2 regions of the Paenibacillus sp. 1781tsa1 genome follow, and region 1 is predicted to be linked to the other one. Evidence: riboswitches for the same ligand, from Rfam matches in the RefSeq annotation. Region 1 holds a riboswitch; the other holds the start of a gene.
The links. A riboswitch is a leader RNA that binds a small molecule or an ion and turns the genes downstream of it on or off. The one in region 1 is predicted to bind cyclic di-AMP.
Positions count from the first base shown of each region.

Region 2: linked by a shared signal. The riboswitch ahead of NKT06_RS00155 (resuscitation-promoting factor) and the one ahead of NKT06_RS17485 (3D domain-containing protein) in region 1 are both predicted to bind cyclic di-AMP.

Region 1 is NZ_JAMYWY010000001.1:3,982,741-3,986,958, forward strand. Features, by position in the region: gene NKT06_RS17480 (polysaccharide deacetylase family protein) at 1-729, shown strand, start outside; gene NKT06_RS17485 (3D domain-containing protein) at 837-1,508, opposite strand; cyclic di-AMP (ydaO/yuaA leader) riboswitch at 1,511-1,707, opposite strand; gene NKT06_RS17490 (amino acid ABC transporter ATP-binding protein) at 1,928-2,650, opposite strand; gene NKT06_RS17495 (ABC transporter substrate-binding protein/permease) at 2,637-4,073, opposite strand.
Region 2 is NZ_JAMYWY010000001.1:30,943-35,160, reverse strand. Features, by position in the region: gene rnmV (ribonuclease M5) at 1-352, opposite strand, end outside; gene NKT06_RS00155 (resuscitation-promoting factor) at 508-1,692, opposite strand; cyclic di-AMP (ydaO/yuaA leader) riboswitch at 1,964-2,217, opposite strand; gene NKT06_RS00150 (TatD family hydrolase) at 2,459-3,229, opposite strand; gene NKT06_RS00145 (HD domain-containing protein) at 3,561-4,218, opposite strand, start outside.

The sequences.
Region 1 (4,218 bases):
GTTTCATCACGGGATGCTTCAGACCCGCCAAGTGAATCGGTATCCAGTTCTGATTCCGTAGAAGAAGAACAACTGACACTGGGACAGTTACGTCAAAAATATGCCGATACGTTCAAAACCAATGGTCCTTCAACGAAACAGGTTGCGCTGACATTTGATGATGTGCCCGATCCACGGTTCACTCCGCAAGTGTTGGATCTGCTGAAAAAGTATAAAGTCAGAGCTACTTTTTTCATCGTTGGTAGTCGTGCTGAGAAGCACCCCGATTTGGTAAAAAGGATTGTTAAGGAAGGGCACATTGTTGGCAATCACAGCTACAATCATCCAGAGTTCAGTAAACTGTCGATGAATGCCTTCCGCAAACAAATTTTACATACCGGGGATATCATTCGCCATTTGGCGGGATACACGCCCAAGATGATTCGACCTCCGTACGGAGACATTAATGAAGAACAGCTGAAATGGGCTGCCAGACAACATTATAGTATTGTGAACTGGAACGTTGACTCCCTGGACTGGAAAGGTCTTCCCAAGGAAAAGGTGAAAGATAACATTTTATCTGCCGTAAAACCTGGATCCATCATTCTGCAACATGCAGGAGGCGGTGTAGGATCCAATCTGAATGGCACGATCGAGGCCTTGCCTGAAATTATTGAGGAACTGCGTAACCGGGGGTATGAACTGGTTACCTTGGACGAAATGCTCGGATTACCGAAGGCCAAAGAATAGAATAACCGTCTCAGGAAATTATGAACATATTAAAAGGGTGCTGTTCAATCGCAAGTTAGCGACTGGCAGACACCCTGTTTGAATTCATTTTAGATGTAATTTACGCTCTACTTCAGAATGTACAACTCGATATCCTGAAAACCAAATGTGCTTACCGACTGCTTGCTACCAGGGATGAAGATATCAATCCTGTGACCCTTGATTGCACCGCCCACGTCACGTGCTGTGGCTACAAAAGCCTGTTTTGGCAATCCTGGATGGCTGTGACCCGTTACCAGTACTTTGGTTCCAAGTGGAATCACACTTGGATCAACTGCAATCGTACCCAGTTCAAGGTCATTCCCGAAATAATCGACCGCACCCCATCCTCCATTTTCAGACGGATCTGCAGAGTATGCCGTTGCTTTCACGTTCACAGCTTTACTGTAATCGAATGTTTTACCCCACGCTTGAACCACTTTGTTATCTGTGTTAACGTCCAAGCTTGCTGTGGTAACCGTTTTGGCTTGGGTCTTGCTTTCCGTCGCCGCGGCAGCTACATTGTTTGCCTTAGCGGGAATCGTAATTTTCAAACCACCATAAATGTTGTAAGGCGAAATGTCGTTGTTTGCTTTAACTAACGTGTTAACTGCTACTCCGTATTGTTTCGATAAGGTGTAGAAGGTATCCCCCTCTTTGGCCACATGAACTGAATCGGCGTGAGCCGGAACGGCTTGAATGAGCATTGCTGTTGTCATTAATGCTACTGCTGTTTTGGCTATACGTTTCTTGTTAATCATGGTCTTCCTCCCTCATTATGCCTGCGAAGTTAGTTGTCGGATTCGGATGAGGAGCCCACCCTATAGGTTCATCATTACATTTGAAACGATATGTACCCCTAATTCACCCCAAGCAGTGTGCTGTAGATCTTCCCCCTGCACAATCTGCATCGTTACATCCCCCGCACTCCCTGTCCGGAAGTTTCGGCAGAGTTCAATATATCACAATTTTGTAACCTGAACTTGTAGTAATTCTTACCAAATGGTTTTAACATGTGTAAGCACGTGTAAGAATACTGAATAATCTAAAAGTGTCGGAAGAGATATCCCCTATATATTTGGTAACAGAATAGTTACTTTTTTGAATTCCATATATAATTATTTTCAATAAAAAATAGCGTCACCGACTTGAAGTCAGTAACGCTATTTAATCACTTCATTTAGAGTACTTTCGCAAGAAAATCACGTGTACGTGAATTTTTCGGTGCTCCAAACACCTCATCAGGTGTTCCCTCTTCCACAATAACCCCGCCATCCATGAACAGGATTCGATCTCCAACTTCACGTGCAAAACCCATCTCATGTGTTACGATGACCATAGTCATACCGCCTTCTGCAAGACGTTTCATGACATCCAGTACCTCACCGACCATCTCGGGGTCCAATGCCGACGTAGGCTCGTCAAACAGCATGACATGAGGCTGCATGGCCAATGCTCTAGCAATGGCGATCCGCTGCTTCTGTCCACCGGACAGCTGATTCGGGAATGTATCTTTTTTATCATACAAACCCACGGTGTTAAGCAGATCAGCAGCAATTTTCTCCGCTTCCAAAGTGGATTGTCTCTTCACTTTAATCGGAGCGATCGTGATGTTTTGCTCTACCGTTTTGTGTGGGAACAGGTTGAAATGCTGAAACACCATACCCATTTTCTCCCGAGTTGCGTTAATGTTGTGCTTGGGATCCGTGATTGACACGCCTTCAAAATCAATCTCTCCCGAGGTAGGCTGCTCCAGCAGGTTCAAACAACGTAAGAATGTACTTTTACCTGAACCGGAAGGTCCGATGACCACGACAACCTCACCTTTGCCAATCGTCACGTTAATGCCCTTAAGCACATCGTTATTTCCATAAGATTTGTGTAATTGTCTAACGTCTATCACTTGCACTCAACTTCCTTTCCAGTCGTCCCAGCAGCTTGGACAAAATGAACGTCATTACAAAGTAGATGGCTGCTGCAATCAAAAATGGACTCAAGCCTTGATACGTAATGTTTTTGACCACACTTGCCTGATACATAATGTCCACCATACCGATAACGGAGATAATAGAGGATTCCTTGATGATGGTAATGAATTCATTACCGATCGCAGGTAATACAGCTTTGAAGGCCTGTGGCAATATGATATAACGCATCGCGGCGCCTCTTCCCATACCTAACGAACGCGCTGCCTCCAACTGACCACGATCCACACCTTGGATACCTGCACGGAAAATCTCCGCCAGATAGGCACCACTATTGATTGAAAGTGTAATGATACCTGCCTGAAGTGCCGTGAAGTTAATGCCAAAGCTTAGGGAAAAACCATAGTAAATAATCATCAATTGTACCAGCATCGGTGTGCCACGGATCACTTCAACGTAAGCTGTACCGATCCAGCGCAAGATTGCAGCGTCATGCAAACGGAACAAACAGATGATCAATCCAATAATTACCCCGAAGATAACCCCAAGTGCAGACAACAGAAGTGTGTATCCTACACCTGTAGCATAAAAACTTTTGTACTGCCAGAATACTTGGAAAATATTTTGTGATTTGTTCGCTTTATCCGCCATCAAGAGGCTGGCGTCGGTCACCATCTGGTTGATTTTATCTTCACTTTTCAATCGCTCAAGTGTTCCATTTACTGCAGCTAGCAGCTCAGTATTTCCTTTACGAATCCCGATTGCAGCTTCTGCTTGCTCTTCGTCCGGAACAGCAGCAGCAAGTCCAATGATATCGTCCAGATAACCTGCAGCAACAGTGTCTTCAACGATTGCCGCGTCAATGCGTTTGGTTTGCAGTTGAAGCACGATATCGGAGATTTTATCAAGCGCAGTAAGCTTCGCTCCTGGAATACTCTGTCCGATCGTTTCCTGAATGGAGCCTTTCTGAACGCCAATTTTCGCATTTTCAAGTTCTGCCATGGTTGGATATTTGTCTTTATCCACATTGCGAACCATAATCACTTGTTTTGATTTATAATAGGTATCGGAAAAATCGATACTTTTCTTCCGCTCATCCGTCGGCGTCATACCTGAAATTACCAGATCAACACGCCCGCTCTGCAATGAAGGCAGAAGACCGTCGAAGCCCATATCCTCAATCACAAGCTCAGCGCCAAGATCTTTGGCAATCTCTTTGGCGATCTCAATATCGAAACCGACGATTTCATCTTTGCCATTAATCACTTTATGGAATTCATAGGGTGCAAAATCGGCACTTGTACCGAGCACCAGCTTTTTACTGCTTGAATTATCTGTAGTTCCACTTGCAAGTGCCGCAGGAACGGCAGTTGTCAGCAGAACGACAAAGGTTAACAGCATCATGGTGTAACGACTTATTAATTTCAACCTTTTTCTCTCCCCTTACAATACTTTGTATGCTTCTCATGTTGATGACTGAGTCATTATAAAGTACAATGCATGATTATGCAATGCATTTTAACATTACAAATCTTGACTTGTTTCT
Region 2 (4,218 bases), 4.0 Mb from region 1:
TCAGGCTAGGAGCGCCTTCGTATGAAGTATGTACACGTGCCAGAGCATGACGGATCGCCTCCGGTGAGGCATTCTCCACCCCAATGTCCCCTTTGCGCGTTGCATCGGCTTCCGGAATGAAAGCATGCTTGCAACCAGGCACCTTATTCGCAATAATTTTACGAATACGTTCGCCGGCATGATCTGGATCTGTCAGTACAATGACTCCCCGTCTCTCCTGAGCAAGCGCAATCCGCTTCAGAATGCGTTGGTTGATGGCTGATCCGCCTGTTTCTATTGTATCGGCTTCCACGGCCCGACGGATGGCTACCGTATCATCACGGCCTTCCACCACAATGACTTCTTTTATCATGTTCCATTTCTTCCTTTCTAACGCAAAAAGAAGAGGAATATCCTCTTCTCTGCCAAACGGCGGGGGAGACTGAATTCAGACCCCTCCGCCGCATATTCCGCATGAATCATTCATGCAACTATTTTATAGCATTCCCATTTCAAAGTAAAACGATTTTAGTTCGCTTCCGGCTTCACCGGACCGATCACGTAGACCGTCTTGCCTTTCTTGCGTCCAAAATTCAGGGCATGCTTCACACTGTCATAATATACGTCAATCTTGTTGCCTTTAATGGCACCGCCTGTATCTTCCGCACGACGGAATCCCAGACCTTCGATATATACCCACCAGCCAATTGGAATGACTTTGGGATCAACCGCAATGGTGCGTCCTTCCGTTACACGAGTACCAGAAGCAGTTTTAGTTCCAATGCCAGGCTCTTCGGAAGAGTAGGCCGTCATGGATACGTTTTTAAGTACTTTGGAGTATTTAAAAGAAGTCCCGGATACGGTAATCACTTTGCTGCCCGAGGCAGATGTTTTCTTCGAGTTCGTTGTTGTAGCCTTCTTGGTTGTTGAAGTCTGAGCCGATACGGTTTGAATCTCTGGTTTTTTCACGACCGGTTTTGCTTTGGTTCCGACAGCAATTACTTTATCTACACGATTATTCGCGACAGATTTGCCGACCATTTTTTTGGAGACCAATTCTCCATCCTGAAATACCTTTTCGATGTGCTGTACAAGTTTGCCTTCTTTGCCGTTCACAACGACACGGTTATCCCCTTTGTACAAGCTAGGGTCAGCCGTTTTAATTACTTTGTAAGCAATCGGATGTTCTACATCCACTGTACGCTTTGTTACGCGCACTACACGAATCTTCATATCTGCTTTGATCGAAGTTCCAAGCGCCGGATACACTTTATCATTACTTTCAACTTGAATACCTGATTTTTGAATTGCATCTTCTACCGATGAATCCGTTGTATACAGAGTCTTGGTGTCTCCGTCTGCCGTAATGTTAACTGGAACGGCCCGCTCAATAACAATTCGGTCTCCATCTGTAATCGCCCCGTTCATGGACATGGATACCTTATCGTGAGGGCTGACTGTGATCGACTGCTCCTCCAGCATTTCCTGAAGCATTCCTGTACGAGTCTCTACCACCTGAGCTTTGCCATCAATAACCAGTGAAATTTGTTTCCCGGCCTGACCGTAAACGACTAACAAGATCATGATTGTAAGCGCAATTGAGAAAATCGCGATCAATGCCATTTGACGCATGTTCTCATGCTTCCACCGCAACGCGAAAGACTTACTGGATGATCGTGACTCATGGGTCTCTTCTGGTTGGAATGTGCCCACTTCTCCGTCCTCCTTCATAGCCTCGCCGTCTAAAGTAACGCATGATGTCTTTGACGTGACTATACCAAATTTTCTACAGAACACAGATCGGACCAACTGATCGGTTCTGCACCATGAATCAATCTTCGCAACATGATGTCATCCTCCTGAATACCTACCGTATGATGACAACATTTCTTTTATTCAAAAACAAAAAAGCCAAAGAAAGAGTGTAAGAGGAACTCTTTCGTGGCTTCCGAATGATTTTGAATATCGGAAATTCATGCACGAGGTTGCCTCTCTTTTTCCGCTTGCGAGGTTAGCTGTCGGGTTCGGGCGAAAGAGAGCCGCCCTATCTTGGGTCACCCGCTCATGGCGGACGCCCTTGAATTCACCCCGAGACCCAAAGAAGAAATCAAATACGGCTTCGCAGTTCCCTTCGCTGCTTTTGGGTCAGCGAACGTTGCGCATCGGCCAAATACACCGATGTTTAAGCCCTATTGGTTCCCCCGCTCTCCGTTAACGGAGACTCAGCGAGACTGATTCATGAAAGTAATGTTGTTTCATCGGAAAGTGTCCCTTTGTTCATCCCCCGAACATCTGTCCAATTTTCCGCACAACAATTCACTGAAAAGATGATATCCTGTTTTGATGCATGTTGTAAAGCGTTGATCAAGTACGTTTTTCTGAATATTTGGTTAAAATATTGTAATATTCTTGATTTATTTGGATCAAAGGGCAAATTAACTCCGCTTACCTGCCTTTTTCACCTCATTTGCTCGTTTTTTTAACGAATTCCAAATCGTTCCATGGCATTTTTGGTTGTTATTGCAGCAATTTCCTCCACCGAAATGCCTTTAATTTCCGCAGCTGCCTCTGCAACCAGACGTACATGCGCTGTCTCATTTCGTTTCCCACGATAAGGGTGAGGTGTCAAATATGGAGCATCGGTTTCGATGAAAAATCGGTCCATAGGAACCTTCTCAAGTACCTCTTTGGGTTGCTTTGCATTTTTGAATGTGATCGGTCCTCCAAAGGAGAGATGGAAACCCATATCGAGACAATTTTTCGCTGTTTCCCAGCTTCCCGAGAACGAGTGCATCACACCACCAACTTCACCCGCTTTCTCTTCACGCAAAATTCGTATGATATCCTCATGTGCATCCCGATTATGGATGACAATCGGCATATTCACTTCACGCGCCAAAGCAATTTGTTGTCGTAATACGCGATGTTGTACTTCCTTCGGAGAAGTGTCCCAATGATAATCCAATCCAATCTCACCGATGGCTACCACTTTTTCATGCTTGCATAAAGATGCAATCCACTCCAGATCACCATCCTGCATCGTGATCGCATCTACGGGATGCCACCCTACAGCTGCATATATAAAGTCATACGTTTCAGCGAGTTTCATTGTGGTTGGAATCGTCTCCCGGTTAAAGCCAATGTTGATCATGCGACCAACTCCTGCATCCAGAGCACGCTGAATCATGTCCTCGCGGTCCTCGTCGAATTGTGGTGCATCCAGATGTGTGTGTGTGTCGAACAGCATCATGTTTATTTCTCCCTTCATGTCGAATAACGACTTTCTTCTTTTAATAATCCAATTTGTGAATCTCAATATTTCATTGACTCATACATAAAACATTTTGAGTCATCTTTGTGTTACATCATTACGTTTGTTTCTTCACAACTACTATATATAGAAGATATACGGATAATCTGATCTACATATTGCTGAATGTGCTATTTTTACCTACTTACATTTACAAAATTATGTCGATCTACATATACTCCCCATTAAAGCAGATTACTGTATCATGAAAAATATCTCTTTTAGAAAGTCTTTTGATATCGAAATTCTTCATTGGATTATACCCACACGATTACAAGAAATAGGGGCGTATATGTGACGGTAATTCGTGAATAATCGCATCCACCTTGTTTTGCGGGTAATACAAATGATGTTTCCCTCGGTGAAGCCCGCTGATGGAACGGACAATGTCAGAGACTTCTGACAACTCACGTAAATTGTCCTGTCGATCGAGAAGAAGAATCTGCTTATCCGTGGATTCATCTGGACGAAAAACATCATACGGATTATCCGAAGGAAAATCAATTTCAAGATCATATTCGGGATCGAGGCCTGCCTGTACAAAAGCTTCCCGAATCTCTTCCATCATTGTCAAGTCGACCTGTTCGAGCTCTACATACTTATATAACTTGCGATCCATAAAACGTTCGCATAACTCACTCAGAACAGTATCGTCCTCCTTGCGCCACTGCGTAAATGCCGTCTGAATTAAGGCTTCATCCAACTGCAAATATTCATCTACGGATAATTCTCCTCCAAATAATTGAGGGAGTGGATCTATCATGAAGCGAAATTGAAAACCATGCTGTATGAGTGTTTTTGCTCGCTTGAATATTTGCCGTAATAGAATTTCAGAACTACGGGTTACCGGATGGAAGTAAATCTGCCAATACATCTGGTACCGAGACATTAAGTAATCCTCCACAGCATGCATACCTGACTCCTTGACT